DNA from 3 places in the Bacillus sp. DJP31 genome. Region 3 is predicted to be linked to each of the others. Evidence: riboswitches for the same ligand, from Rfam matches in the RefSeq annotation. Region 3 holds a riboswitch; each other region holds the start of a gene.
What was found. Region 3 has a riboswitch for S-adenosylmethionine ahead of ACOI1C_RS19675 (PLP-dependent aspartate aminotransferase family protein). Riboswitches for the same ligand answer to the same signal wherever they lie in the genome.

Region 1 (12,110 bases), on a different contig from region 3:
GGTTAAACAAATTTTATCACTACTAAAACCTGAAGGAATCCTTATTCTAGTCATTTACCATGGCCATCCTGAAGGTATGACAGAACGAGATAAGCTTCTCGATTATGTAGAACAGATTGATCAAACATATGCTCATGTTTTAAAGTATCAATTCATAAATCAAAAAAACAATCCACCCTTTATACTGGCCATCGAAAAAAGAAACCGCTAAGACGAAGCTCTACTTAACGGGTTCTTTTCATTGAATTGTTTCCACTTCCGATAGGCTCTTCCGTTTAGATAAAAGAAGTAGCTGATAGGTCCGCCTTTTTTTATCAATTGTCTAGCTAATCTCCTAACTTGACTCTGCTCATTCACTTTACTGTCAGACATATATACTCCGAGCAATCCGCGGTTAAGTAAACGATGAAATTTCTCATTTGGAATTCCTTTTATTTGTTCATCTGCTTCATCTAAAAAATGAAAAAGTCGTTCTACTAAGGTCTCTTCATTTGGATAATAGCTACAAAAGTTTAGATCTCCTCCTGCTATATCCTCTTCTTGGTCAATTAAATAATCAAGTAGAATATGTAAACCCTGCACATATGGAAAATACCCATTTCTTATTTTGGTTACATCTGACTTTTCTAGATTATCCCCAAATGCATGGGAGACTAAAACAAAAATACCTAATGTAGATCCTGAACATGCAGAAAACTCATACCATTTCATCTCTGGGAGGCTCTTATCCACACCTTGAAACCATTTTTCCAGTCGGCTCACACGCTCTTCCACCACAACATGCTTATGTACCTGTAAAGAACAATAATAATTGGCCAACTCGATTATTTCAGTCTTAATCAATGAATAATGTGGGACCTTTGTTAACACACTTTGGCATGTCACCACGAGATCCCTTAAGTAGCCACCATCATCTTGGTCTTCACGGTACCTGTAATAATTATAATTTTGCCCTTCTCCTATGGTAAGTGCATGTGGCATGGATTCATGTAACGCTTCAAAGTCCAGTGGATTGAGAGAAGTACTCCGATCACATAAATTGTCCAGATAATCACTGATTGTTTGATAGGCTATGATGAACTTAATACATGACTCCAAATGCTGATAAGACAATAAGGCTATTACACCTCCACCCTCACAATGGAAGGCCTTTTCGTTAATACTTGATAGGGCTTGATTTCGTAATTCTGCGTTGGGAATTCCGTTTGCCCTATTTCTCCAATAAGATAGTTCGTTATGAACAAGTGGTAAAACATCTCGGTAAACCTTTGACATTAAGCTTAAAGGATGAGTTGGTAACATTTTTATAAATCGACTCCTTTTTCCTTAATGCCTCTATTGTACATTCACCGCGAGCTGAGTTTCAACAAATCTCTTTGTATAGTCAAATACAAGGTCACGCTCTGGCTCGTTAAATATTTCATGAAATAAACCGTGCCATTCTTTATATGTCTTGTCTGTTGAGGGCAATTGATCAAACCACGCTTTACCTTTCCCCTTGTTCACAATCTGGTCGTCTCCACCCTGCATAAATAAAATAGGAACATCTGGAGTCTTCTTGACATAGGTTAAGGCCAATTGTGTTGCATGAATAAGTTCACGATACCATCTAATCGACACCTTAGTTACATATAAGGAATCATTACTATCTAGTTCAATGACCTCTTTATTTCTCGTTGCCATAGATGGTGTTAAATTTGTATTCATTCTAAATGTAGGGATTATTTTGTTTAACACTACTGATGCAGCATTCAAAAAGGGAGAAGGTGCCGTTATCTCACAAACTCCTAAGCAAGGGGAAGATAGGATCACGCACTTCACTTGAAAATGTTTTTCCTGCATACAACGAATGACGGTTAATCCGCCCATACTATGTCCTAGTAGAACAATTGGTAATCCATAAGTAAGAGCTTCCTTATACCAACCTTCAACTGTTTCGACGTACTGGTCAAAATGATCAATATGACCTCGATGTCTTCGTGAAGTTGTACCTTGGCCTGGTAAGTCCCCCATCAGAACATGGTAGCCCTCAGTTCTCCACATTTCAATTAACCATTTATAACGACCGTGGTGCTCTGATGCCCCATGAACCATTATTATTACAGCCTTTGCATTCTCCGCTTCCCATCTCCACATACTATCACTCCTCGCTATTTAAAATCATATCTTTGAAATACACAAGTATTCATTGTACTGAAACAACTTTTAATTAATAATGAATGGTCTGTTCATTTGTTTTACCCATGTAAAGTTATTTTTACTTATGATCTACTTGTTTAAAATGGAAAGAACTGAATGTAGAAAAAAACCATACTTAACAGAGTGTTCTATATTTTGTTACAATATCACTAAATACTGTAAAAAGGGGAAATAAAAAATGATATTACCTTATAAACATATAGTACCGACCATTTCGGAAACTGCATTTATTGCTGACTATGTCACGATTACTGGCGATGTAAAGATTGGTGAATATAGTAGCATCTGGTTCAACACGGTTATCAGAGGAGACGTGTCGCCAACTGTTATCGGTAATCGAGTCAATGTTCAAGACAATTGTGTTCTACACCAAAGTCCAAACAAGCACCTTATCCTTGAAGATGATGTTACTGTAGGTCATCAAGTATTGCTGCACAGTTCAACCATTCGCAAAGGTGCACTAATTGGGATGGGCTCTATCATACTAGATGGAGCAGAAATCGGCGAAGGTTCCTTTATTGGGGCTGGAAGTCTTGTCCCACCAGGTAAAATCATTCCCCCAAACTGCATGGCATATGGAAGACCGGCAAAAGTAATTCGTGAACTAAATAAAGAGGATATTTTAGATATGGAACGAATTAGAAGAGAATATGTTGAAAAAGGTCAGTACTACAAATCCATTCAAGAATAAGGATGATTTTTCATCCTATTGTTCTATTTTTACAATATTCTTAAAAATATTGTAAAAAAAAATTATATAATTTCTCATTACTTTTACATTTCCTTAGTATTCCCTAAATATTTACACCTTAAAATGGAAGTATAGAGTTTACTATTCAAAAAAACTTAGTTAAGTTAGGCCAAGTAGTATGGCTAACAATGTTTCAAATTAATCATAACGCACGATTGGTTCTTTCTTCAATTCTCTAAAAGATTAGAACAGACATAATTAGTTTACAAAAGGGGCTAGGTGAATGATGACAAAAATAATAGCAAATTTATATGATTTTGAATGTCATATCTTCCGAAGTGTGAACCGTCATTTTGATCGAAAGGCCCTTAACTTCTATTTCCGCTCAATCACCCACTTAGGTGGTGCAACCTTTACTATTCTGTCTGTCCTAATTCTTATTATTTTATCGCCTACTACAAATAGATATGTTGGACTTGCTAGTGCACTTTCTCTACTCCTAAGTCATATTCCAGTAGCACTTGTGAAGAAGTTTTATCCAAGACGAAGACCTTATTTAGCATTAGAACAAGCGAATGTTACAGTCAATCCTTTAAAAGATCACTCCTTTCCATCAGGACATACTACGGCTATCTTCTCTGTAGTTATCCCATATATTTTTTGGATGCCATTGCTAGGTATTGTCCTATTGCCGTTAGCCTTTAGTATTGGAATATCCAGAATGTATCTTGGGCTTCATTACCCATCTGATGTCATGGCTGGTAGCATATTGGGCACCATCACTGGAATTACTTCTCTTGCTTTTTTACAACAGTTGTTTACTGGATTAACTATCCTTTAAATTTTGGAGGGGTTAGGGTGAAGATTGCGATCTTTACAGATACGTTTGCACCACAAGTAAATGGAGTAGCAAGAACGCTTAAACGCTTCACGGATTATTTAGAACAGCAAGAGATTGAATACAAGGTGTTTGCTCCAGATTGTACAAAAGACGAAGAATTATTTTCTACCCATATTCATCGGTTTACGAGCCTGCCTTTTTTTCTATATCCTGAATGTCGATTAGCCTTACCAAATATGCTTCACGTAAAAAGTCAGCTACAACAGTTTCAACCTGATATCATTCATGTAGCTACGCCCTTTAATGTGGGACTTTGTGGAATTCATTATGCAAAAAAACTAAACATTCCGCTAGTAGGCTCTTATCATACTGATTTTGATCAGTACTTGGAGTATTACGACCTTCAATTTTTATCGCCTATACTTTGGAAATACATGAGATGGTTTCACCGATCTTTTCTTAAAACCTTTGTCCCTTCACAAGAGACGAAAGAACAATTAAAGCGTCACGGATTTACAGATCTCCATATTTGGAGTCGTGGTGTAGACTCTGCCCTTTATAAACCAAATGAACATTCTACAAAGGTGAGAGAAAAATATAAAATCAAAGAAAAGTATGTATTATCCTATGTTGGAAGACTTGCTCCCGAAAAAGATGTTCAAACACTTCTAGAAACAATGAAAGCCTTGCCTCCAAATCTTCAAAAAAATGTTCGCTGGCTTGTAGTTGGTGACGGTCCATCTAAGCTAGATATGCAAAGAGAAACACCAAGTAACGTAACCTTCACAGGCTATCTAAACGGAAAAGAATTATCTGAGGTATATGCAGCTTCTGATTTGTTTGTTTTTCCATCACCAACGGAAACCTTCGGAAACGTAGTGTTAGAGGCACTTGCATGTGGAACTCCAGTTGTAGGTGCAAATTCAGGTGGGGTAAAAAACATTATTAGGCAAGGAAAAACGGGCATTCTCTGTGAGCCGAAAAAGGTTGAATCATTTGTAGAAGCGATCGTGGACCTACTTGAAAATAATGAAAAAAGGACTCATATGAGTACGGAAGCGAGAGTCTACTCCATGACTCAAACCTGGAGTGCAATTTTCAATAATCTTCTAGACGAATATGAAATGGCCATTCATGAATCTAAAGAAACCAAATACGCAAAAATTATTTAATTAAAAAGGCTATCACCTCATTCAAGGTGATAGCCTTTTACTTATTATTGTGCTGCTTGAGCTTTCAAATCTGAAGCTTTGTCAGTACGTTCCCATGGTAAATCAATATCTGTACGACCGAAGTGACCATAAGCAGCTGTTTGCTTATAAATGGGACGACGAAGGTTTAACATATTGATGATTCCCGCTGGGCGTAGGTCAAAATTACTTCGGATTAAATCTACTAGAAGATCCTCAGAAACAGTACCCGTGCCAAATGTATCAACCGAGATGGAAACAGGCTGCGCTACCCCAATTGCATAAGCCAATTGCACTTCTGCCTTGTCAGCTAGTCCTGCTGCCACGATGTTTTTAGCTACATAACGAGCAGCATATGCCGCTGAACGGTCAACTTTTGTTGGATCCTTACCTGAAAATGCTCCGCCACCGTGACGTGCATATCCACCATACGTATCAACAATGATTTTACGACCTGTTAATCCAGCATCCCCTTGAGGACCACCAATAACGAAACGACCTGTTGGATTAATGAAGTACTTTGTATCCTCATCAATTAATTCTTTCGGTACAACTGTATTGATCACATGTTCTTTTAGGTTTCGACTAATTTGCTCGTTCGAAATTTCTGGATGATGCTGTGTTGAGATAACGATCGTATCAATACGAACTGGAATATTGTTTTCATCGTATTCTACAGTTACTTGTGTCTTTCCATCAGGGCGAAGGTAAGGTAGAATATCCTCTTTACGAACTTCTGTTAAACGACGAGCCAATTTATGAGCTAAAGAAATCGGTAATGGCATTAATTCTTTCGTTTCGTTACAAGCATATCCAAACATAAGACCTTGGTCACCAGCACCAATTGAATCAATTTGTTCATCTGACATTTGACCTTCACGTGATTCTAATGCTTGGTCAACTCCCATTGCGATATCTGCTGACTGCTCATCGATAGATGTAAGCACTGCACACGTTTCAGCATCAAATCCGTATTTTGCACGTGTATAACCAATATCTCTAATCGTTCCACGAACAATTTTCGGAATATCTACATAAGTAGATGTAGTAATTTCACCCGCAACTAATACTAATCCTGTTGTAACCGATGTTTCACATGCAACACGAGCATTTGGATCCTTTGCAAGAATTGCATCAAGAATTGAATCTGAAATCTGATCACAAATTTTGTCTGGATGCCCTTCTGTTACAGACTCAGACGTAAATAAACGGCGATTTTTTGACATCTAATTTGTTCCTCCCATTGTTAACTTCAGAAATAAGGTCTACGTGAATCTTTTCTTATCTCTGAAATCTTGTCAGATACGGTACTCATTCTCTTATTATTCTTAATAAAACATAATTTTATTAAGGAGTTCTTTTTTTACGATTTAGCTCAATGATTAGGCTTTACTAAAATGAACATAAAAAAAACCTTCCTTATATTAGAGGAAAGGGTATACGTTCATTCGCCTTTGCTCTTATCGTTCAAGGCTACTTGCGCCTTGCAACAGGTTAGCACCTTATCATAAAATGATGGTTGCTGGGTTTCATTGGGCCTGTTCCCTTCACCGACTCGGGATAAGAGAGTATCCGTTCGGCTCATATCATAACGTATGAGGTCGAAAGATGTCAACAAAAAGAGAAGAGGTTACTCGAATAATTTCACACAACTATATTTGTTCATTTAGATTTATAAAATATATGGGCTGCTGTTATGAAGATCCCATTTTTTAATCTCATTTCCATTTTATGAAACTTGGTTAAATCAGTGTGGGTTTAAGCTTAAATTCAGCTAGAATAAACATTGATTACTGTAACCTGCAGTAAAAGGGGATATTAAAACTATAATGAGCACAAAAATATAGATTAGTATAGACTATTGCTTTAAATATGTTATACTAATTGAAGAAGTAATCATTTAATTTCGATTATTGTTAGATTAATAGAAAAAAATCGTAAAAGGCAGGTTATGAAAATGAATTCTGTTGATACTTCAATCAACTTAAATGGTTTATTAAGCGGACAAAACATTTATACAAACTTATCTGTTTCACAGTTAGTGGAAAAGGTACTCTCAAGAAACGAGGGAGAGCTTACATCTACTGGAGCTGTTCGTGCAACGACGGGAAAATATACAGGGCGCTCTCCTAAAGACAAATTTATTGTAGAAGAAGCTTCAATTAAAGATAAGATTGCTTGGGGCACTGTCAACCAACCGATTTCAGAAGAAGCTTTCAATCGCCTATATAAAAAGGTATTAACGTACTTAATGGAAAAAAACGAGCTATTCGTTTTTAAAGGATTTGCTGGTGCTGATGAAAAGCATCGCCTACCCATACAAGTTATCAATGAATATGCTTGGCATAATCTATTTGCCCATCAGCTATTTATTCGTCCAACTCAAAAGGATTTAGCAGCACATGAGTCAGGATTCACCGTCATTTCAGCTCCAAATTTCAAAGCGGATCCAAATGTTGATGGAACTAAATCGGAAACATTTATCATTATATCATTTGAACAAAAGATCGTTTTAATTGGTGGTACCGAATATGCAGGAGAAATTAAGAAATCTGTTTTCTCTATTATGAACTATTTACTGCCAGAATCAAACATTTTACCTATGCATTGTTCTGCTAATGTTGGTGCTGAAGGTGATGTTGCTTTATTTTTTGGTTTATCTGGAACAGGAAAAACAACATTATCTGCTGATGCAAACAGACGCCTTATTGGCGATGATGAGCACGGCTGGTCTAATTCTGGTATATTTAACATCGAAGGTGGATGCTATGCGAAGTGCATCAATTTAACTCGAGAAAAGGAACCTCAAATTTTTGATGCGATCCGCTTTGGTAGTGTTCTCGAAAATGTTATGATTGACGACCAAACTAGAGCTCCAAATTTTGATGATACTTCATTAACTGAAAATACTCGTGCTGCCTATCCGATTCAGGCAATCGACAACATTATTGAACCTAGTATTGCTGGAAATCCGAACACAATCATCTTCTTAACAGCAGATGCATTTGGTGTACTTCCTCCAATCAGCAAACTTACGAAAGAGCAAGCAATGTATCACTTCTTAAGTGGTTATACAAGTAAACTAGCAGGTACAGAAAGAGGAATCACGTCTCCACAAGCAACATTCTCCACTTGCTTTGGATCACCATTCTTACCTCTTCCTGCAACGGTCTATGCTGAAATGCTTGGCAAGAAAATCGATGAGCATTATGTACAAGTATTTCTCGTTAACACAGGTTGGACTGGCGGAGAATATGGAGTTGGAAGCCGAATGAAGCTTAGCTACACTCGTGCCATGGTTCAAGCTGCCTTAGAGGGAGAATTAAGCAACGTCGAAACAGCTAAAGATGGGACCTTTGGACTTGAAGTCCCTTTACACGTTCCTGGTGTTCCTGATGAAGTACTACAGCCTGAGCAAACTTGGACTGATAAAGAAGCTTACCATATGAAAGCAACTGAATTAGCAGCTAAGTTTATAGAAAACTTTAAAAAATTCTCAAATGTCAATGAAGATATTGTTTCACTTGGTGGACCAACAAAATAACAAAACCAATAACGATTAAATCAAAAAGCCTGTATCGTAGATTACTAAGTAATCATTGATGCAGGCTTTTTGATTTAATCCCCGTCAAACGGTAAGATCCTATTGTTGTAAAAGGAATTCAAAAAAATCTTCCTTAAAAATTAATTTGTCGAATTAAGCGAAATCAATTCATATGTAATTATCGTTTTCTGACTCATCATAACTACTTTCTTAATAATAGCAATGCCATTTGTGTCAGAGTCCTTTTGCTTTTTTACTTCTAGTGGAATATCAAGTGGATATAAGCGATATCCCTCCTTTTCAAGAGTAAACATATTTTCCTCTACTCTCTTTTCCAAACCTTTTGTCACAATCATTGTATTTAACTCTAGGGGCATTCCCATTTTTCTTACCTCCAATAGTTTGTTTTTATTGTTTCTTCATCCAACTGGTCAAATCCTGCACAATTTTCCGGTTAATTGCTGGTGGGAAATAATGTGTATACTCTTTAAAATACCAGGACTCAACAGGTATTCTTAACTCCTTTAGTCGTTTTTCTAATCGATAGGAATGCTCAATGGAAACATTCTGATCCTTTTCACCATGTATAAGTAAGACAGGAGCTTGTACATTTTCTAAGTAGAATAAAGGCGTTCTCCTTTTATACTGCTCCGGTACTTTAGTCGGTGTTCCACCTATCACTCTTTTCATCATTTTTCTCAAATCTAATCGCTCATCATACGTCAAAGTCATATCAGATACCCCGCCCCAGGAAACAATCGACCTTATTTTCGAGTCTTTTATCCCAGTGATTAAAGCCATCACACCTCCTCTAGAAAAACCAAACACATGAATGCGACTTTGATCAACCTTATCATGCTTTCTTAGAAGAGCTAACGAAGCAATTGCATCATATCGGTCTTCTCCAGCAAAATCCTCATTGCCCTCCCCACCTTGATTTCCTCGGTAAAATGGTGCCATGACAACAAAGCCCTCAGAAGCAAATTGAACAATCCTTCCGACACGGACCTTACCTACATTCTTAATACCACCCCTCAAATAAAGAAACCCATCATACCTCCCTTCCTCCTTAGGCTCAGCAAGCAAACCCTTTATCTTTAACCCCTGACACCAATACGTGACAATATATAAAGCTATCCTCGGACTTGGTGAAGGAAAACGCTGCATCTCAATCAAAGTACCATCTTCCATAAGATTCCTCCAGTTATCTAAGCATTCTTTTAAACGGTTAACACAACGCAATACATAGGTTAATGATAGAAAATAACTGTTTACTCAAACTTTATTGTTATACACATAGTGGTTGATTTCCTCTCCAGGATGCTTGCTTTTTAGCTTGGCGGGCGGGTGAGCCTCCTCAGCGCTTTGGCGCTATGCGTAAGTCTCACCTGTCCCGCCGTGGCTGCAGGAGTCATCGCATATCCGTTCCAATCAACTTTCTTATCAAGGGTTTGTCTTATTTAAACCTATGACAAAAACAACATTCTTTTAGAAAATAGCCTAAAAGGTGAATAACTAATTATTGTGTTAGTTTAGCCACCTAAGAAAAAATTTTAGAAAAGAGCATTAATATTATAGGGTTTTAATTATAGTTTTTGGTTGGTTTTGTTTTGGTTTTTGGTTGGTTTTGTTTTGGTTTTATCTTGGTCTCGTGCCGAGGCCTGCTTCCCCGAATATGCTTCTCCCCACTCCCCACCCAACTACCCCCTATGTATGCCCACCCAAATTGATTTCCCTATAGGCATTCACACATTTTTTTCACCATCATATCCTATTGTAAGTAATTACTTAACATTTAACTCTTAGGGAGGTCTTTTCTATGCGTTTCTATAAGATTGGTATAGCCATTCTATTATCTGTTCTGTTCCTTCTTTTAGTAAGTGGTTGTGGTCAAAGTGGCGTCCAAAAGGTCCGGGTCGGCGAAGTCACTCACTCCATTTTTTTTGCTCCTCAGTATGTCGCCATGTCTGAAGGTTTTTTTGAAGAAGAAGGATTAGAAGTTGTCCTCCAAGGGACATTTGGTGGCGATAAAACAATGACTGCCTTGCTTTCAGACGGTATTGATATTGCCTTAGTTGGTTCAGAAACGTCAATCTATGTATATGCACAAGGTTCAAGTGATCCAGCTATCAATTTTGCTCAATTAACTCAAACAGATGGAACCTTTTTAGTTTCTCGTGAAAAGATTGATAATTTCACATGGGATCAAGTAAAGGGTAGCACGTTTCTAGGACAACGAAAAGGCGGCATGCCTCAAATGGTTGGTGAATTTGTTTTAAAGAAGCATGGCATTGACCCACAAGCTGATTTAAACCTTATTCAAAACATCGATTTTGCAAATATCGCGAGTGCTTATGCTTCAGGTACAGGAGAGTTTGTTCAGTTGTTTGAACCAACAGCCAGTATTTTTGAACAAGAAGGAAAAGGGCACATTGTTGCTTCCTTTGGGAAGGAATCAGGTCATGTACCTTATACAACCTTTATGACAAAAGAAAGTTATCTAAAGGATAATAAAGAAGTCGTTGAAAAGTTTACAAGAGCGATTTACAAAGCTCAACAATGGGTAGAGACTCATTCTTCAAAAGAAATAGCCCAATCTATTGCACCTTTCTTTGAGGATACAGATAGTAACTTAATCGAGACAGTTATCGATCGCTACAAGGAACAAGGCTCTTATGCGACAGATCCCATTTTAGACGAAGAAGAATGGAATAACCTACAGGATATTATGAGTGAAGCAGGAGAACTTCCTACAGAGGTAGATCATAACGTCTTAGTCAATACTGAGATCGCGGAGAGTATCATCTCAGAATAAAGGAGATGAGGAACATGAATGTTTTAACGATCAACCAGGTTCATCACACCTATTTCACAAAAAAATCGATGACCACAGCTATTGAAAATATTACACTTTCAGTTGAGGAAGGGGAGTTTGTCTCCTTTCTTGGCCCAAGTGGATGCGGCAAATCAACCCTGCTCTCTATTATTGCAGGTCTCATTCAACCTTCTGAAGGAGAAGTCATTATTGATGGAAAAAAGGTGATAAAAACTGATCCTACAATAGGCTATATGCTTCAGCAAGACTATCTCTTCCCTTGGAAAACAATAGAAGAGAACATATTACTCGGTCCTTCAATTACTCGAACGCTCTCTGATGAAATTAGGAAAACAGCTTTAAAATTATTAAAGGAAATGGATTTAGAAGATGTTGCAAAGCTATATCCTAATCAGCTTTCAGGTGGAATGAGGCAACGAGTGGCACTAATCCGAACCTTAATGACCGATCCTAAAATACTATTGCTCGATGAGCCCTTTTCTGCACTAGACTATCAAACGAAGCTAAGACTAGAAAACCTTGTTTCTTCAACATTAAAAGGATTTAATAAAACAGCCCTTCTCGTTACACATGATATCGGAGAAGCCATCGCGATGAGTGATCGAATTTTCCTGTTAGCAGCAAATCCTGGAAGAATTGCAACGACATTTCTGGTGCCTCAGGAGCTACGTGAACTATCGCCTTTTGATGCGAGGCAACACCCTGCTTATTCTTTATTATTCCAATCAATATGGAAGGAGTTGGACTCCCTTGAAACCCGAAGGTAATGTATCCCTCTTACATCAACAGTATTTAATGACATTAAACAA
Region 2 (12,110 bases), on a different contig from region 3:
ACTGAAGTCATTACGGATTGAATTAATCTCCTTCATGATTTCATTTTGTTCATCAGGACTACTTGCTTCATCAAATTTATTCAATAACACTGTGACGTTTTTTTCAATCTCTTCAAGGTTTGGTCTCTTATACTCAAACTCTTCAAATCTCAAGTCATTCACTCCCTTATATATTTTCCAATTACTTATTCTCTAACAACCTCAAAATTCCTTCTACTATTTTGAAAATTCCATCTACAGTATTTAATTTAATCCAGATCATCGAAACAATTTCTGTGTAATATTTCTCTTTAAAATATAACACAGAAATGTTTAAACAAATGTTTAATATGTGCCGATAAGATAGGTATAATGAATCTATAAAATTCGAACACTGTACAAATTTTTTGACCTTCAAACTAGAAATAAGATAAGTTAGGTGATTATGATGGATAAAGCAACTATTATTGGTATATTTCTCGGTCTTGCTGCGGTTTTAGTAGGAATGTACTTCAAGCATGTGCATTTTGGTGTTTTGTTAAATCCTGCTGCGTTTTTTATTATTATTGTAGGGACAGCTGGAACTATTGCTATCGGATTTCCTGGCCATGAGCTTAAAAGAATTCCAAAGCTTTTTGGCGTATTGTTCAAAACGAGCAACACTGTCCATGTGAGTGAACTAATACCAACCTTCACTAATTGGGCAAATATTGCACGTAAAGAAGGTCTCTTAGCACTTGAAGCACAATTAAATGAAGTGAATGAGCCCTTTTTAAAAAATGGTCTTGGTTTAGCTATAGACGGCCAATCTCCTGAATTTATCCGTGATGTTATGAATGAAGAAGTAGAAGCAATGGAAGAACGTCATCTATCAGGAGCCGCTATTTTCAGTCAAGCAGGTACGTATGCACCTACACTTGGTGTATTAGGAGCAGTTGTCGGTCTAATCGCTGCATTAGGAAATATGGCAGATATTGATGCGCTTGGACAAGCTATTGCAGCGGCTTTCGTTGCTACACTTCTTGGGATTTTTACGGGTTATGTATTGTGGCATCCTTTTGCAAACAAGCTTAAACGAAAATCTAAGGAAGAGGCACATGTAAAACGCGTGATGATTGAAGGAGTTTTGTCAGTACTAGATGGTCAATCTCCAACAATGCTAGAACAGAAACTTGCTAGCTATCTTCCAAACTATGAACGCGAAAAATTCTTTGCTTCTCAAGGCGGTAAGCAAGATGAGTAGAAAAAAAAAGCATCATCATGAAGAACATATAGATGAGACCTGGTTAATTCCATATGCTGATTTACTTACGTTATTACTAGCACTTTTTATTGTTCTATTTGCTGCTAGTTCTGTTGATGCCCAAAAGTTTCAGCAAATTGCCAAATCCATGAGTAGTGCTATGAGTGGGGGAACAGGGATTATGGATTTCCCTAGCCCTCTTCCAGAGGAACAACCTCAATCTGCAAATGTTGAAGATGCAAAAAATGAGCAGAATGAAAATCCAGACTTTGAGCAACAAGAGAAAATTGAATTAGAAGAGTTGCAAAAGAGAATTAATACAAAAATAGAAGCGAAGAATTTAAATACCAAATTAAAAACCGTTTTAACGGATGAAGGCTTACTCATTACAGTTTTAGATGATGTTCTTTTTGATCCTGGAAAAGCAATAGTTCGTATAAAAGACCAAACATTAGCTATGGAGATTTCCGAATTGCTAGTTTCTGATCCTCCTAGAAACATCGTTATCAGTGGTCATACGGATAATGTGCCCATTAGTAATCCTCAATTTGACTCCAATTGGCACTTAAGTGTGATGCGGGCAGTAAATTTCATGAAAATTGTACTTGAAAATGAAAAACTGGATGTTCGAAAACTAAGTGCCAAAGGTTTTGGTGAATTTCAGCCAATTGATACGAATGACACGCCAGAAGGTCGTGGAAAAAACCGTCGTGTCGAAGTACTTGTCTTACCAAATGAATTAAAAGATCAACAATAAGAAAAAGAGGCTTTCACTAAACAAGTGAAGCCTCTTTTTCTATGTGATTCCTATAAATATTGTATATCTCCAGGTTTACTATATTCTGTAAGCTAATGAACTATCCTCGCGCACCATACCCTAATTTTTTTAGAAGGGTAATTAATGATTCCTTCTCTTCAAAAGATAAAGAAGATTGAATTTGATTAATAAATCTTTCATGTTCGGGAAAAATTTTCTCCATAGTCAAAATACCCTCATCTGTAAGAGACGCATACGTTACTCTTCTATCTTTTGAACACTGCTTACGAAGAAGTAAACCTTTCTTCTCAAGCTTATCTACAACATAAGTAATACTTCCACTTGCAATTAAAATTTTGCCTCCAATTTGCTGAAGTGGAGTATCTCCTTTGTTAAATAACAGCTCAAGAACAGCAAACTCGGTAGGATTTAATCCAAAACGTTGAATAGACTTATTCGCACTATCCCCTACACTTCGATAGGCACGAGACAATACAACAAATAACTTAAGGGATGCATCTATATCTTTTCTAGTATCCATAAAAAACCAAATCCTTATCAATTTGAATTATCTTGAATTAAAGATAATAATACTAAACTGTCTTCAGTTTTGTCAATAAAAAAAGAAATGATTGTTCATGTCTCTAAACGATACGCTTACGAATGTATGACTATACATATTTTTACATTTTATAAATATTTTATCGAACCATTAACGCTTTGAATACTAGGATATGAAAATTACATAGTATATAATTAAACTATCAATCTATTCATCAAGGGAGACATTTTGAGTGAAATCTACATGGACTTCAATCTTATTTTACATAGGAGTAGTCTTACTTCCTTCTATTATTATTAGTTCTTATTTCGTTTACTCAGAGTTACAGGAAAAAAAACTTGTTCTTCAAGCGGAGGCCAAGCAAACAGCTAGTGTTTACAGAGATCAATTAGATCAATTGCTTGGAAAAACAAAAGCTAGTTTAGAGATGCTTGCGAAAGTACTTGCTACAAAGGAATTTCTTCAAACAGATGAAATCCGAAGAATTTTAGAGGAGAGCAATCAAGAGAGCCCACTTTATTTTGGCTTTTATTTTGCAGATTCACAAGGAAACGTGCAAATAGGATCCTCTCCGATAGGACCAGTAAATATCTTAGATAATAATTATGTTCAATCCGCAATTGTTGCAAAGGAAACAAAAATATCTCCTTTAATTAAGAATCACACAACTGGAGGAGAGCTTGTCACAATGGTCACTCCCATTATAGACAAGAATGAAAAAACAATTGGATTATTACTCGTAAATATTAGAGTGGATTACATTCAGAATATAATGCGTGTTCTAACTCCTGATGAAGGCATAAAAGTGCTTAATGGCTACAACCAGATCATATTTGAAACAGAAAATGTATTTAAGGGAAGTAACCAAGTATACGTTGAAACCATTCTTAGAAATGCACCATGGAATATTCAAGTTGGAGTGAATGAACACTCTATTACTTGGCTTTTTTGGACTATATTTAAATATTCTTCTATCTTTCTTTTCATAACCAATACAATTTATCTCTTAAATAAATATATGGTTTTACGAAAAAATGCTAAATATGAGAAATTGCAAAATGAAAGTCAAAAGCTTGAGATAGTTGGTCAATTAGCTGCTAGTTCTGCCCATGAAATTCGTAATCCATTAACAGGGATAAAAGGACTGGTTCAATTACTAAGTGAGAAATACAAGGATAAAGAAGATCGTTTTTATTTTGAAGTGATTCAACAGGAAATATCAAGAATAAATGAGATTGTTAGTGAATTTTTAGTACTCGGAAATCCCATCGCAGATATTCACTCCCTAAATGATATAAAGCATATTATGAATGAGCTGTTACCGCTCATTCAGTCAGAAGCAAATTTATATAATATCCAGCTTTCTCTCGAAATGGACGAGCAATCAATGATGATTTATTGTGCTAAGGATCACGTAAAGCAGGTCATTTTAAATATTACAAAGAACGCTCTAGAGGCCATGAAAAATGGTGGCAATATTGCTATTTCTATTAAAAAAGTTGATCATTACTGTTCTATTTCAATTAAAGATACGGGAGTAGGAATCCCTCGAGAATTAGTAAATAAAATTTTCGATCCCTTTTTCACATTGAAAGAGACTGGAACTGGACTAGGACTAGTTGTCTGTAAACGAATTGTAACTATGTATGGAGGTGAAATTTCCATTCACAGCGAGTTAACTGTAGGAACTGAAGTAAAGGTTCTCTTTCCAGCGGAATAATTCCCGAATAGTTGATTATTAATCAGGCTCTATTCATGAGAAAATCATATAAAAAGTTTTAATCGAAGAAAAGCCGCCAATTAATAAATTGATTAATGACGGCTTTTCATTTTAGAGCTTGCAGAAATCTATAATAGACTCTTGAGTGAGGATTCTCGACTTTATTTCACTTAATAGGGCCAACAAACGCTCGCTGGCATTCGCAATATCCATCTTTTTATGAAACACATTATACAAAACGAGGTCTCTGACATTAAGGAATAAAGGAAGATGCTTTAACCATCGATCCTCAATCTGCTGAGCATTTTGAATAATTTGGTCCCTAGAGATTGGTGAGGTAAATAAAACAGCAAACTCATCCCCCCCTAGCCAAAATAAAAGTTGATCAGGAAAAAAATGTTTTAACCTATTTGAGGCTTGGATTAAGAGCTGGTCCCCAAAAGAATGACCGAGTGTATCGTTAACATGCTTAAAATCATCAAGGTCAATTAACAAAAGTGAAATTTGTTTATATTCTTCATCATCTTTTATAAACCTTTCAACCATTTGAGAGTATTTCTCTCGGTTGAATAAGCCGTTCAATTGGTCATAATCAGTTAAGCTTTTCATTCGCTTTACCGTAAGCTCTTTTAATGTAACATCAATTCCGTATTCACTAATTTCACTAATTCGATTCGTAAGTGGATCATAAATAGTCTTTATATAATGCTCAAAAACATGCGCATCGGTTCGAATTTGAAATTCAACAACATTTCCTAAAAAGGGCAAGTTCTAAAGGTAAGATTATGGATTCAAATATTTCCTTTGTCACAATGTCTTTTACTCGTTTACCTTATTTTTTCTTTTGCAATTCCTAGTGCCTCTGCACTATTACCCCCCTCTAGATAAAAAAAGACAATATCACCACTATTACTTCTTTGTAACTGGTATATACTATCTGGAAGAATAGCTATGCCTTGCCTAAATTCATTTGAAATGGAGAACTTTCCATTTTCCACTTTTATATGCTGTGATGTTTGATGGATGGCCTGCTTTATGACGATAAGAACCGTAATAAATGGTAAGGCATAAATGGAAAATAAATTGCGTGAATTTTCCAGTTTATATTTTTTCCCGCTCTTGAGTCTAGGAAAAAAATTATGAGAAAAAAGAGTATCCAATTAGTAGTGATAGAATAGAAGTTTTCTTTTAGAATATGATTGAGCATGGGTTCAAACTGTCTTGTTCTTCAACATTTGGTCCACCTTAGGCACCGACTTATAATATGGGTTTATTCTATTATTTGACCAAAGGAAAGTAAACGAGATTGGAGATTTTTACAGAAAAATGACGAATATCATTCAATATATAGTGGAGCAAAGCTTTAATCTACTATTTTTCGACTTAGCTTAAGTATCCATCATTATTGACCCGGATTGTACTTTACCGCTAGACAGGACTATAATTGTAAGTAAAATGTTTGTAAAGGTGAGATTATTATGAAAGAATTGCTGATTGGGAGTATATTGTCTTCGCTCGCTACTGGAGTTGGGGCTTTACCCATTCTATTTTTACAGAGGCAAGTAACCCATAGATGGAGAGACATTTTACTTGCTTTTACTGCTGGAATAATGATGGCGGCCTCTACTATGAGCTTAATACCTGAAGCCTTACTAAGCGGTGGATTATTTCAACTTACAATTGGATTATTACTCGGAGTTTTCGTACTAACCTTACTTGAAAAGAATATACCTCATATTGATCTTGGGCATACTCGCAAGGGTCTTGAATTTGATCAAAAAGCATTGCTAATTATTGCTGCAATTACTCTACATAATATTCCAGAAGGTCTTTCTGTAGGAGTTAGCTACGCCTCTGATGCATCTGAAACAGGAAACATGATTGCTTTCGCTATCGGACTACAAAATGCTCCAGAGGGCTTTTTAGTTGCCTTATTTTTAATACAACAGAAGATTAGTAAGTTCAGAGCATTTATTATTGCCACTTTAACAGGAGCCATTGAAATCGTTAGTGGAATAATCGGTTTTATGTTAACGTCCTTCGTTTCATTTCTTGTGCCATATGGACTGGCATTTGCTGCTGGGGCCATGTTATTTATCATTTACAAAGAATTAATTCCTGAAAGTCATGGTGACGGAAATGAGCAATTTGCTACCTATTCATTCATTTTTGGCTTATTACTTATGGTCGCTTTGCTTCAACTATTCTAATTCATCGATTTACAACTAACTACTACAGGAAAGCCCATTAGAAAATGTTTTAACATGTAAACATTTTCTAATGGGCTTTAATTGTAAGTTATCTAATTTTATTTATCATTCGATAGGGATTTAAAACAAACAAAGCGAGGACACTCATAATAGCACCATATATACCCGTTCTTTTTTCTATCAGATTAAAACGTTGATATTGGTTAATCATCAGATCTAGTTCTTGGCTACATTTTATTGTTTCCTCACTTGTGAAACTAGTTGCCAATGCTGTTGTTATCATCATTTCTCTCTTTTTATCTATCTCTCTAAGCAGCACATTTATATCTAGACCTGTATTAGCCGCCAACACATTCCCCCCCTTTACCCATCTAATGCATGAAACTTTTATTCCTGTATAAGCATTATTACAAATTCTACTATATATGTAAATAGAATTGCAAAATTAGACAAATTTCTCGAACATTTTTTTAAAAGAATGTGACGAATTCAGTGTTTTATTGCGATAGATTCCTCATTCATAGTAGGATTTTTGGTTTTTTGTAGATTCTTGTCGTATATCGCTTTGTGGTACACATATCTTATGAATTTTATGCTTTAATGGTAAACTAGATGTAGAAATGTATTCGTATCATAGGAGGGATTAGGGTGGAAAAGGATAGGGATGGACAATCAAAGACTACTGTAACCAAATATAAGCGAAAAGCTCTTGAATATATTAAGGATCGGCATAAAGCAAAGGAACTGTGGAAGGAAGCCAGTAAGAAAACTAATTCTGAAAAAGGACGAATACAAACCTTCCGAGATCAATTATTGCTATTATTAGATGCCTATCATGATTGGATCTCAGGAGAGTATCGTCAAATCCCTTACAAAACATTAACGATGATTGTCGTGGGGATACTTTACTTTGTCGTTCCAACCGATGTAATTCCGGACATTTTTATTGGGGTTGGACTGATTGATGATGCCGCAATAATTGCCTTTATTTTTAAGCAAATTGAAAAGGATTTAAATCAATATAAGATTTGGAAATCAAACGAAACATCCATCCAAGAAACAAATCCCAATTCAACTTTATAAGAAGTGCGTAAAGTATATCACTCTGGCTTATGCTAATATATGTTTTTTAATTAAGACACTTTTCTAAAAGATTGTTGTTTTTTAATAGGAAAAGCAACCCATTTATAAATAAGGTGATTGGAGCGGAAGGTCTAAATTTAATAGGAACTTTTCGTTATGAAAAGTTCCCTACTTTTTTATGCATTCGCCTCATTAATCTTTGTAAATTGGAACCCAGCCTTCGGTAGTTACAAAGATCCTCACGGCCACAACTTTTCGATCTTCTTGTAACGTGAAATAGTGAACAACATTCTCTGGTACAGAAATTAAGTCTCCTGGATTTAGTCTGACATCAAAGAATACATCATCCTTCCCCTTAATAATAAAAATACCATGACCACTCACAATAAAACGTACTTCATCATCTGTGTGAAGATGCTCACGCTTAAAGTTTTGTAATAGTTGATCTAGATTTGGCGTCAACTCTGATAAAGCAATAACATCAGCTGCTTCATAGCCTCTTCTTTTTGAAATATCTTCAATTTCAGTATGGAATGCCTCTAAGATAGCTTGCTTTTGTTCATCAGAAAGCTGATAGTTTTCATTCAAGTCAGAAGGTAGTTTCGTAATATCCCACTGCTCATAAATAACCTCATTACTCTCCAAAAATGCAGCTACATTACCTTGGTCCTCAATTACCTCGTTACTCCCATGAATACGAATAGTTGCCATCTTTCATTCCTCCCTTAAATTCATACTATCTATGCATTAAAGTATCTGCTGCTTTAATGTGTTAAGTTGCTGTTAATACTTGCTTTAAGGTTAATATTTTTAATGTATAGGTAAATAGGAATTCACAGGCTTCTAAGTATCGTTTTGCCTCTTGAGGGGTTCTTCCCCAAACTGTAATTCCATGATTTTGTATAAGCACTGCACCTGCATCTTCTTTTATATTTGGTATAAATTCTTCTACTAATGTTGGAATGTTCGCATGATTATAGATAATTGGTACCGTGAATGTCGAATCCTCATCCCATAGTCCAAATGCCTTGATGATTTCCTGCTTTTGAAACACAATCTCCCCACTGGAGTAGAACAAATCTGAAATGACGTTATTATCGACTGTATGGACATGAAGACAGCAGCCTGCATAGCTTCGTTTATATACCTCAACATGAAGCAATGTCTCAGCAGATGGCTTAAGGTTTGTCTCTCCAATCGGTAACCCGAACTCATCTACTAGTAAAAAATCTTCACCTGTTCGTTTCCGTTTATCCTTGCCACTTGCCGTTACTAAGAAAGTTAGGGGATCGTTGGACACTTTAATGGACAAATTCCCACTGGTTGCAGGAAACCAATCCCGCCATGCTAGTTCGTCCTTAATATCAGCAAGTACATTCCATCTATCATTAAAATTACTCACACATCCACCTCTGATTTTTTTTGCTTTAGCGTTTCAATGACATCATAAAACGTCTCAAACGAATGATACGGTTTTTCCAATTCATCCATTTTTTCAATTAGGAAGTCACGAGCAAACACTGTATGGGCCATTTTAGCGGCTTGAAAATCTGTGATCGAATCGCCAATTACGATAATATGTTCATCGGGTCCTGCTAATTTATTCATAATAGATGGCTTACAGCATCCACAACCATTTGAGCAGTTTTCATCGCATTCATTTGGCCAAAGAATTTGAATGGTCTCAAGAGAAAAATTTGAACCATTGCAATAAATATATTCCCGTTCAATCAGCCCTTCCAATAATGGATAAACAAAAAAATCTATCCCACCGCTCACTATGTAAAGTGGAATTTCTTCATCCCTTGTATACTGAACAAACTTAGAAAAGCCCTCTCTGATCATCACCGTTTCTTTTAAAAACCCAATAAGATCTTCTTTAAGATTTGATGAAAGTAAACCGAATAATCTCCCAACCCCTTCTTGAATTGAAATGTCTTGAGAAAGAATTTGATCCTTAACTTCCAGCCATTCAGACGGTGCGAACTTTTTCATTAAAGAAATAATATTATCGGTTTCGGTAATCGTTCCATCAAAATCACAAAAGATGATTGGTTGCTTCATGCTTCTTACATCCCCCATAAATGAAGCGCCTTTTTCAAAGACTCATGCTCTTGTGCCGCATCCTCTAAAGAACGACCTTCAACTACTGCATCGACTGCTTCTCGGAAAGCTTTCCCCCCGCCTATCGCTCCGTCTGGATGACCATGTACTCCGCCACCAGCATTAATGACAGAATCAATTCCAAAATCTTTGACCAAAAATGGAACCAAACCAGGATGAATACCAGCAGAAGGCACTGGAAAAGTCTTCTTGAACAATTCGTTTATAGTCAGTTCAGCCGCAATTCCAAGTGCTTCTTCTCGCTTTAGCGCTACACTTCCGTAAGGAGAAGGAAACAGTGAAAAATCAGCACCCGCATATCTCAATAGCTTTCCTAGCAACAACGGATTTTGTATACCATAAAACTCTGATGGTGTGATGGCTCCACTTACTGCTGGATGAGCCATGATGGGTAAATCGATTTCTGGATCCTCAACCAATGCTTGTAAAACATCCATTCCATAAGCAAATACATTAAACAATAAACAATCAGCACCAAGTTCTCTAGCTCTTCTTGCTTTCTCTCTTAATTCAAACGTACGCCCCGATAAATTCACAGCATAAAGGGCTCGATGGCCAGTTGTCTCAAAAACTTCGTTTAGCACATTTTTACCGATTTCAATTCTATTCTCAAAAGGAGTGAGTGGGTTATCAAAAAGGATCTCATCATCCTTCACTAGATCCACGCCACCTAAAACTTGTTCCTTAAGTTGATCTTTTAGGTAGTGAATATCTCTACCAAGTACACCTTTAAAAATACTCATCACTAATGGTCTGTTAAAGACACCGAGCTTTGAACGAATACCCTCGATTCCAAATTTTGGACCAGGCATAGCACTCTTTACTTCAGCAGAAAAATCCAAATCTACTAATTTAACTTCTCCATCGAGAGATAGCTTCCCAAACACAGTTGTCAAAATAGCTGGGATATCGAGTGAAAAATTTTCTATCGGATAGGAGATTGTAACTATTCCACGTTTTAGTTTCTTTCCAAAATATTGGTTAGCCTTTTGACTATCCTCGAGCTCTTGTATGGAAAGAACTTCTCCTTTATGCCTTTTCAACTGTTCCTGCTGGAGTTTTGGAAGGTCGGTCCACGATCCAATCGTCAAACCAAGGGCAATACCTTCTGCTTTTTTGGATAAATCGTTTTTTGCGTCATGTATGAGATAAGTAGCTTTTATTCTTGTCAATTTCAACACCTCAATTTATAAAAAAACATTTTAAATGAAAAAAACCTCTTCAATAAGAAGAGGGTATCGTTTAAATTCACCGTCTCCTTATCTCTCAGCGCATAGCTGCAAGAATTAGCACCGTGCTTATCTAGACTGTGTATAGATAAATCGGTTGCCGGGCTTCATCGGGCTAGTCCCTCCGCCTACTCTTAATAAGAAATACTATTTAATTATTAAATCTTAATCAAATTAATTTGGATTATGACAGCTTGAGGGATTTTTGTCAATCCTAAAATATGTTCAAGGCTTTTATCCGATTCACTGCCTCAAGCAACCTATCTTCATCAGACAAAAGTCCAACCCTGACAAAGCCTTCTCCGTATGGACCAAATCCAATTCCTGGAGCTACTACAACATGAGCTTCCTCAAGTAAGTAATCTGAGAAACTCACAGATGTAAATCCTTTTGGAACCGGAAGCCAAGCAAAAAACGAACCTGAGGGTGCATCAACATCCCAGCCTATGCCCTTCAACCCTTCAATAAACGTATTACGTCTAGCTTCATAACGATCGACTAATTCATCTACACAATTCTGTGGAGATAATAAAGCAGTTGCAGCAGCAACTTGTATCCCACCAAACAAACTTACATACATATGATCCTGGAGGAGATTTATAGATTCAATTACACTTTCATTCCCCACTGCAAATCCAATTCTCCAGCCAGCCATATTGTAGGTTTTAGAAAGGGTATAAATTTCAATTCCAATATCCTTTGCACCCTCTATTTCAAGAAAGCTTATCGGCTTCTTTCCATCAAATCCTATTGCTCCATAGGCAAAATCATGAACCACACAAATGTTATTATCTTTGCATAACTGAACAGTTTCTTCAAAGAATTCCTTTGTAGCAATTGCCCCGGTCGGATTATTTGGGTAATTTAAAAACATTAATTTTGCCTTTTCTAACACCGCTTGGTCAATCTCGTTATAATCAGGTAAAAAGTCATTTTCAGCCTTTAAGGGCATAAACTCCATCTTTCCTCTTGCAAGTTCTACCCCTGACCAGTAATCAGGATAACCAGGATCCGGTACTAATGCGAGATCCCCTGGATTTAATAAGCACTGAGGTACTTCAACAAGTCCTGCTTTTCCACCAAAAAGGATGGCCACTTCTTTATCTGGGTCTAAGTTCACTCCGTATTCTCGTTTATAAAAGGTTACAGCCGCCTCTTTTAAAAATTGTTGTCCTCGAAACGGTGAATATTTATGGTATTGTG
Region 3 (7,886 bases):
TTGTAGCATGCAAAAAAAAGGTCGTCAATAGTTATACTAAAAAAATATATTTCTATTTTCAAAGAATAGTTGATTCATCTAAGTATAGTAGAATACTATTTATGCAAGAATGGAAAGTTTCTCAAGCTCTTGTGCCTTTAATACTCTTCTTAGTATTTTGCCACTAATTTGAGTCTTTGGAAGCTCCGCAATTACCTCTATCTCTCTAGGCGCAGCATGTGCTGAAAGCTTATATCTGACAAAGCTTTGGATCTCTTTTAGAAGCTCCACATTTGCTGTATACCCTTCCGTTAAAACAATAAATGCCTTCACAATTTCCCCCCGAACCGGGTCTGGCTTTCCAATTACCGCAGCCTCAACTACTGCAGGATGTTCGATGAGTTTACTTTCTACCTCAAAGGGGCCAATTCGTTCTCCGGATGAATTAATCATATCGTCATTTCTACCTTGGAAAAATACATAACCTTCTTCATCCATGGTTGCTAAATCGCCAGAAACATACCAATCGTTGGCAAAATAGGAAAGGAACTTCTCTTTGTTTTTCCAAATTTCCTTCATCAGAGATGGCCATCCTTTTTTAATAGCTAGTAGCCCTAGTTCCCCTCTCCTTACTTCTTTCCCGTCCAAGTCAATAATTGAAACCTCAACACCTGGAATCGGTCTGCCCATTGATCCTGGCTTTATCGGTTCAGATGGCAAGTTAACAATGAGCTGAGCCCCCGTCTCTGTCATCCACCATGTATCATGGATACGTAGATCGAGGACTTCTTTCCCCCATGTAATTGCTTCAGGATTAAGTGGCTCCCCCACACTTAAAATATGACGTAAGGTCGAGAGATTGTATTCTTTCACAGTCTGAGTTTTTTCCATCAGCAATCGAAAAGCAGTAGGAGCACTGTACCAAACAGTCACTCCAGTATCTTCAATCACTTGAAACCATTCTTCTGCCTGAAATCTACCTCCATGAACCACAATGGTTGAACGGTTTAACCAAGGAGCAAATATTCCATAAGAGCTTCCTGTAACCCAGCCTGGGTGAGCCGTGCACCAATACACATCGTCTTCTTTTAGATCAAGGACCCAACGCCCTGTTTGAAACTGCTGAATCATCACACGATGTGCATGAAGGACCCCCTTTGGTTTGCCCGTGGAGCCTGATGTGTAATGAATAATCATTCCATCATCTAAATCAACCCATTCTGTTATTCCTCCAACAATTGGGGTAGAAGCTAGTAAGTTAGAAATAGATTTTGCAAAAGGATGTTCTGAGTCATCTGTTGTGAGCACCGTCTTTAAATGGGGCAGTCTGTCTAAAGGGACCCTGTCAAGAAGGTCGGAGTGGGTAATTAAGACGGAAGCTTCACAATCATACATTCTGTCATAAATGGCTTCCTCCATAAAAGCTTCAAACAATGGACCTACAACTGCTCCGATTTTTATACCTGCTAATATAGCAATATAACAATCTGGATGCTTGGGTAGAAATACAAAAACACGGTCTCCTTTTTTAACTTCTTGTGATTTCAGTATGTGAGCCCACTCATCAGTCTTTTGTTTTAACTCTGAAAAAGTTAAGGTATCCTTTGTCTCTCCGTTAATATAGATCAGTGCGACCTTCTCTCCATACCCATCTTCAACATGACGATCCATACACTCATACGCCATATTCACCTTTTTTGTTGTGTACCAGCTAAAATGAGGATGGACAGAATCCCACTTAAAATCTTTATATGTTTCTTCATAGTTTGATAGATTGTACGTTTCATTTTTAGGTAGAAGTACTTGACTCATTGTTGCCCTCCCTATTGTTACTTTGCTTGGTTAAAACCTAATATCGAGAGAATATATTCCTTTTGTTTAGCTAGCTCTTGATCCGCTCTTGAACGGGGTCTCTCTTTGGAGATAATGATTTCCTCACAAAGTTCACCTGGCTGCCCTCGAAAAACAAGTAATCGGTCACAGAGGTAGAAAGCCTCGTCAATATCATGTGTGACGAGTAGCATCGTGGCACGACTTTGTTTCCAAACTGTTACTAATAAATCCTGTAGTTGCATCTTTGTAAAGGCATCCAGAGCACTAAAAGGCTCATCTAGCAGCAACACTTCTGGTGAAGTGATGAGTGCTCGGGCAATAGCTACACGCTGAGCCATCCCTCCTGAAAGCTGTTTTGGATAAAGCTTTTCAAATCCCTTTAATCCAACCTGTTCAAGTACTTTCAATGCCTTTTCCAGTTGATTTTGGGTTTCGTTTCTTTCTCCAAACAGAACGTTTTCAATCACTGTTAGCCATGGCATTAACCTTGGTTCTTGAAACATGAAACCGATATTTTCTTTACCTTCACGAGCTTCTCGACCGTGAAAAAGAATTTTCCCCTCATACTGAGTGTCTAGACCGGAAATGTTTCGAAGCAGAGTGCTCTTTCCGCAACCGCTCGTTCCGAGAAGTCCAATAATTTCTCCACTAGCTGCTGAAAAATTCACATGGCGATATGCTATATTTCCAGTTTCAAAGGTTCTACTTGCTCGTTCTACTGCTAGTAGCACTTATTTCACCACCCATTTTATACTAAATTGAACTATCGACCCTCTGATCCTGACAAGCTATCCTGCCAGTGCAAAGCCTTTGTTTCTATTGTTTTTAAGATCCAATCAGAGAGCTTGCCGAGTAAGGCGAACAACAGGATGCTCGCTAAGATCATGTCAGGTGAACTCATATTTTGTCCGAAAACTAATAAGAATCCTAACCCCTGGCTAGCTCCCATTAATTCAGCAGCGACGACAAACATCCAACCTAAGCCGAGTCCACTTCTGATTCCTACTAGGAACGAGGGTAAAGAAGCAGGTAAAATGATTTTCCGAATGAGCTGGAAGGTCGAGAAGCCATAGATTTTCCCGACCTCGATTAGTTTTCGATCGACTCCTTTTACCCCGCTTACGATATTTAAATACACGGGGAAAAATACCCCGACAGCAATGAGCGTAATCTTAGAGGTCTCTCCAATGCTGAGCCATAAGATAAACAATGGAACCCATGCGAGGGATGGGATAGATCTGAACGCTTGTAGCAACGGATCAATGATTTGCTCCGCTAATCGAAAAAAACCAACAATTGAGCCAAAAAGAACAGCTACAACTGTACCAATAATAAATCCAACAAGGACTCGAAAAAACGTAATACCTATATGCCCCCACAAGCTACCATCAACAATCATTGAATAGATTTTTTGCAGGACAATGGTTGGTGCAGGCAGTAGATTAGGTGGAAGTACACCTAATCTACTTAAGAATTCCCAGATGATAATAAGACTTATCGGTAACACACTTCCAATCGCTATGTGCTTTGTTGTGATCAATACTTTATTGATTGGTAAGACAATTCGAAAGGTTGATCGGATGGGTTTTAATACATTGCTTTCTGTCTGCTGTGACATCCTTTAACCTCCTGAGCTACTTAATTACTTTCTCAGCAAAAGCAGGCTGAATTAATTCATTTACTAGCTTTTCAACATCAGCATTTTTATCAATAACACCCGCAGCTTGAAGGACTTTTCCAGCTTCATTTAGGGCCTTGATTTGTGTAGATCCTGGAATTGGATTTGAGAAATCATTCCTAGTCAGTTGTAACTTTGCTACTGCCTCATCTAACTGTGCTTGCTCCGCCAAAATTTTAGCTGCATCTTCTGGATTTTCCACTGTCCATGTTCTTGCTTTTTCATATAATTCAATAACCTTTTCGACATAGGCTGGATACTTTTCTGCAAACTCTGAGCGTGCATTCAAAGTCCCATACGTATTAAGATCGGCGTTTCGGTAAACAAAGCTCGTTCCTTCTCCCACTTCAAGCTTTGCCATATGAGGATCAAGTCCTGCCCAAGCATCAACCTGACCTGATAAAAGTGCTGTTGCCCCGTCTCCATGCTGTAAGTTTACGATTTCTACATCTGTCGATTTCAAACCAGCTTCATCTAGAGCACGAAGTAAAAAGATATAAGGATCCGTTCCAAGAGTAGCTGCTACCTTTTTACCTTTTAAGTCTTCAACGGACGTAATACTTGAACCACCTTGAGCTACAAGTGCCGTCCATTCTGGCTTTGAGTAGATATACACCGATTCAATGGGTGCTGATTTTGATTTAGCAATAAGAGCAGCTGCCCCAGCTGTAGAACCAAAATCAATACTGTTACTATTTAAAAATTCAAGAGCCTTGTTACTGCCTAAACTCTGTACCCACTCGATTTCAATTCCTTCCTCTTTAAAGGCTTCTTCCAACCAACCGAATTCCTTTAAAACTAGACTAGTAGGTGAATAGAACGCATAATCTAGGCGGATTTTTTTTGGCTTAGCATCTCCACTCACAGCCGATCCACAAGCACTTAGTAAACATATTGAAATAGTCAGAATTAAAGTTGCAAGTATGCTCGATTTTTTCCATTTCATCTGAAAATCTCTCCTATTTTTAGAGGGGCCTTCGTTTGAAGGCCCTCCTATTAGTTTTTTTGAAAATCTGTAAATTCAACTAAATGTGATTTATCCTTTAAACCTCACAAGCATATGTTGCAATCGTGCCTCTTAATCGTTGGGCTTCTTTATACGTACAGCGGTTATGAACAACCTCTAGACCAGCATCTTTAGCAATCTCTGCTGCTTGTTCTGAGATAACGCCTTCCTGAAGCCAGAAAACCTTTGGTTGGACTTCCGCTGCTTCTCGAGCAAGCTCAACGGCTGCTTCGGGGCTTCTAAAAATTTGTACGATATCAATACTTTCAGGAACAGAACGTAGATCCGGATACGCTTTTTCACCAAGAACTTCTGTTTCTCTAGGGTTCACTGGGATAATCCGATATCCAAGTCTCTGCATTTTAAAAGCCAGTCTGTGACTTGGTCTAGATGGATTGCTACTGAGTCCAACAACGGCGATGTTCTTTGTTCTAGTTTCCTCTACGCCATCAACCACCACTTTTTCTGTTGCTGAATTTAATGCCCATCGAATGATTCCTTCGTCATTAATGACAATCTCTTTTTTTCCATCCTTTGAAACTCCTGTCGCTTTAATAAGTGCTTGATTTAAATCATTCGTCAAATCGCGAACTGATTCAAGTCCAACTGATAAACGAACAAGCTCTTCTGTAACTCCTGATTTCTTTAATTGTTCAGGTGACAGCTGTTGATGAGTGGTTGAAGCTGGGTGAATCACGAGAGAACGAGCATCTCCAACATTCGCTAAATGTGACCATAACGATAGCGAGTCGATAAAGGTCTTTCCTGCTTCTCTGCCACCTTTTATTCCAAATACAACAACAGCCCCGTCTCCATCTGTTAAGTATTTTTTTGCCAAGTTGTGTGTAGGATGTGATTCAAGTCCTGGATACGTTACCCATTCAACGGCTGGATGCTGAGCTAAATATTTGGCCACTTCTAGAGAATTTTTCGTATGTTTCTCCATACGAAGCTGAAGTGTTTCTAATCCTTGTAAAATTAAGAAAGCATTAAATGGACTTAAGCATGATCCAAAATCTCTAAGTAATTGAACGCGTAATTTGGTTATAAAGGCTAATGTTCCAAAGTCATTCGCATAAACAAGGCCATTGTAGCTCGGGTCTGGTTCCGTAAAGCCAGGGAATTTCTCGCTATTCCAATTAAAACGACCTCCATCAATAACTAAACCACCAACTGAAGTACCATGTCCTCCAATCCATTTTGTAGCAGAGTGGATGACAATATCTGCGCCCCACTTGATTGGCTTGCAAAGGGATGGTGATGCAAATGTGCTATCCACAATTAATGGAATACCAGCTTCATGGGCAATATTTGCCACTGCCTCAATATCTAAAACTTGTAAACTTGGATTACCAATTGTTTCAGCAAAAACAGCCTTTGTATTTGGTGTAATGGCTTTTCTGAAATTCTCTGGATCTGTTGGATCTACAAAATGAACTTTAATGCCGTACTTTGGCAACGTGACGGCAAACAAATTATACGTTCCACCATAAAGGTTAGTAGCTGCAACAATTTCGTCACCTGCATGTGCCAGATTGAAGATGGTTAAAGTGATCGCTGCCTGACCTGAAGATGTCGCAACAGCAGCTACCCCTTCTTCCAAAAGAGCAATTCTTTTCTCTAGCACATCGACCGTTGGATTCCCAATACGAGAGTAGATGTTTCCTGGCTCATCTAATGAGAATAATCGTTGTGCATGTTCCGTACTGTGAAAAACATAGGAAGAAGTTTGATAAATTGGAACAGCACGTGATCCCGTTGTAGGATCTGGCGCATGGCCTCCGTGTAGTAATAATGTTTCTAAACCGTATGAATGATTTGTCATAGTCATTTCCCCATTTCATTATTTTATAAAATAAAAACACCCTATCTAAGAAGAGGATGCCTAAGCAAATTTCCCCTTCCTATCTTTCAGAATTAAAACTCTGCTGGAATTAGCACCAGTTACACGGAATGTAATGGTTGCCGGGTTTCAAAGGGCCAGTCCCTCTACCTCTCTTGATAAGAAGACTATTAAATTGTGGTTTGTAACAGGTTAGGCGTATGCTCGTGGCTTTGAATGGAAAAGCCGGTTGTTGAAACTGGGTAAAATCTTAATTTTTCTTGCTTAAGTGTTTGCAAATAATTTAGTACATTCTCCTCCTTGCCTTGAAGCAGACTAGCAATAACATATCCAGTTTCGTTCTTGACCACATCTCTTTGCAAAAGCTTAGTGTTGAACTTATCTAATTTACTTGAGATAGAATAATTGTTTTTTAAGGCTTTTGAAGTAGTCTCTTCGATAACTGCTAACCAAACGGATGTTGGAGCGCCATCATGCTGATTCTGTGTATGGTAGCTTGACCGTGAATGCTCGGTTTTAGGTTTTTCTTGCTGTCGAATATAAACCAAGTCCTCTATCATTGCACTAGCTGTTGCCTTTGAACCTGCCCCAGGACCTTGTAAAAGAATTGTTCCCACTAAATCTGTTGTAATAACAATTCCATTGTTCACACCTTCAACATTGTATAAAGGATGTTCTGCTCCAACAAATGTAGGTTTGACTTCAGCAGTGATTTCTTCATTGTGCATTTGCAAAGTTGCCAGTAGCTTTAAGCGAAGTCCCAGCTTTTCTCCAAGCAATAGGTCGCTTGTCGACACTTGGTTAACACCTATTTTAACTGCATCCTCCCAACTGGGTTGCTCTTGATAAATAAGGTTACTTAATATCATGAGCTTATAAAAAGCATCTGTTCCTAAAACATCGTTCGAAGGATCTGCTTCAGCGTACCCAAGCTCCTGGGCTTCTTTTAAAACATCATCAAAGTTAGCTTTTTCCTTCCTCATTTTCGAGAGAATATAATTACTCGTTCCGTTCAAAATGGCTTCCACTTTTAAAATGCCATTTACCTGAAGGAGTTGAATAATTGTTCGTAGAAGAGGAATACCACCCGCTACAGCTGCTTCAAAAGTAAGAAACCGATGATGAAGAGAAGCATATTCAGAGAGTTCTTTCCCTTTATGCGCCAGCAATTCCTTATTCGCACTGATAACATGGCTACCTTTTTCAATGAATCTCTTAATATACGTATTGGCAGGCTCAATGCCGACGATTGCTTCAAAGACTATATCTACCTCTTGGAGTGCTAACAAGTCTTCAACACTAGTCGTTATTGTAATGTTCCCTTTGATTTCTCTAGGCTTATCTGCATCTTTGACTAAGATTCCTACGATTTCTACTGGAAGACCTGTAGCCTCATGCAGCTTTTGTTGATGGGTATTGATTGTTTCGTATAATCCCTTCCCTACGGTTCCTAACCCTAAAAGCACTACTTTAATTGACTTCACCCGAGCTCCCCCTCCACTAGATGTCCCCACTTCTCAAATTCAACTAAAAATCCATCATGACCA

Region 1: another riboswitch for S-adenosylmethionine. It lies ahead of metK (methionine adenosyltransferase); the one in region 3 lies ahead of ACOI1C_RS19675 (PLP-dependent aspartate aminotransferase family protein).
Region 2: another riboswitch for S-adenosylmethionine. It lies ahead of mtnW (2,3-diketo-5-methylthiopentyl-1-phosphate enolase); the one in region 3 lies ahead of ACOI1C_RS19675 (PLP-dependent aspartate aminotransferase family protein).

Annotation. Positions count from the first base shown of each region.
Region 1 is NZ_JBMERO010000007.1:62,669-74,778, reverse strand. It holds gene ACOI1C_RS08820 (class I SAM-dependent methyltransferase) at 1-211, shown strand, start outside; gene ACOI1C_RS08815 (tetraprenyl-beta-curcumene synthase family protein) at 208-1,302, opposite strand; gene ACOI1C_RS08810 (alpha/beta hydrolase) at 1,336-2,136, opposite strand; gene ACOI1C_RS08805 (gamma carbonic anhydrase family protein) at 2,378-2,890, shown strand; gene ACOI1C_RS08800 (phosphatase PAP2 family protein) at 3,177-3,731, shown strand; gene ACOI1C_RS08795 (glycosyltransferase family 4 protein) at 3,749-4,903, shown strand; gene metK (methionine adenosyltransferase) at 4,948-6,147, opposite strand; SAM riboswitch class I at 6,379-6,488, opposite strand; gene pckA (phosphoenolpyruvate carboxykinase (ATP)) at 6,879-8,465, shown strand; gene ACOI1C_RS08780 (DUF2584 domain-containing protein) at 8,606-8,848, opposite strand; gene ACOI1C_RS08775 (alpha/beta hydrolase family protein) at 8,874-9,656, opposite strand; gene ACOI1C_RS08770 (ABC transporter substrate-binding protein) at 10,285-11,280, shown strand; gene ACOI1C_RS08765 (ABC transporter ATP-binding protein) at 11,295-12,068, shown strand; gene ACOI1C_RS08760 (ABC transporter permease) at 12,052-12,110, shown strand, end outside.
Region 2 is NZ_JBMERO010000008.1:104,025-116,134, forward strand. It holds gene ACOI1C_RS09770 (M3 family oligoendopeptidase) at 1-153, opposite strand, end outside; gene motA (flagellar motor stator protein MotA) at 428-1,222, shown strand; gene motB (flagellar motor protein MotB) at 1,215-1,979, shown strand; gene ACOI1C_RS09785 (MarR family winged helix-turn-helix transcriptional regulator) at 2,080-2,520, opposite strand; gene ACOI1C_RS09790 (ATP-binding protein) at 2,774-4,261, shown strand; gene ACOI1C_RS09795 (GGDEF domain-containing protein) at 4,373-5,029, opposite strand; gene ACOI1C_RS09800 (ZIP family metal transporter) at 5,740-6,471, shown strand; gene ACOI1C_RS09805 (aspartyl-phosphate phosphatase Spo0E family protein) at 6,560-6,820, opposite strand; gene ACOI1C_RS09810 (YkvA family protein) at 7,120-7,554, shown strand; gene ACOI1C_RS09815 (1,2-dihydroxy-3-keto-5-methylthiopentene dioxygenase) at 7,747-8,265, opposite strand; gene ACOI1C_RS09820 (methylthioribulose 1-phosphate dehydratase) at 8,327-8,956, opposite strand; gene ACOI1C_RS09825 (2-hydroxy-3-keto-5-methylthiopentenyl-1-phosphate phosphatase) at 8,953-9,618, opposite strand; gene mtnW (2,3-diketo-5-methylthiopentyl-1-phosphate enolase) at 9,624-10,850, opposite strand; SAM riboswitch class I at 10,935-11,051, opposite strand; gene ACOI1C_RS09835 (pyridoxal phosphate-dependent aminotransferase) at 11,122-12,110, opposite strand, start outside.
Region 3 is NZ_JBMERO010000032.1:18,163-26,048, reverse strand. It holds gene acsA (acetate--CoA ligase) at 100-1,791, opposite strand; gene ACOI1C_RS19690 (ABC transporter ATP-binding protein) at 1,809-2,543, opposite strand; gene ACOI1C_RS19685 (ABC transporter permease) at 2,576-3,430, opposite strand; gene ACOI1C_RS19680 (aliphatic sulfonate ABC transporter substrate-binding protein) at 3,447-4,436, opposite strand; gene ACOI1C_RS19675 (PLP-dependent aspartate aminotransferase family protein) at 4,534-6,327, opposite strand; SAM riboswitch class I at 6,398-6,504, opposite strand; gene ACOI1C_RS19670 (homoserine dehydrogenase) at 6,510-7,823, opposite strand; gene metX (homoserine O-acetyltransferase MetX) at 7,820-7,886, opposite strand, start outside.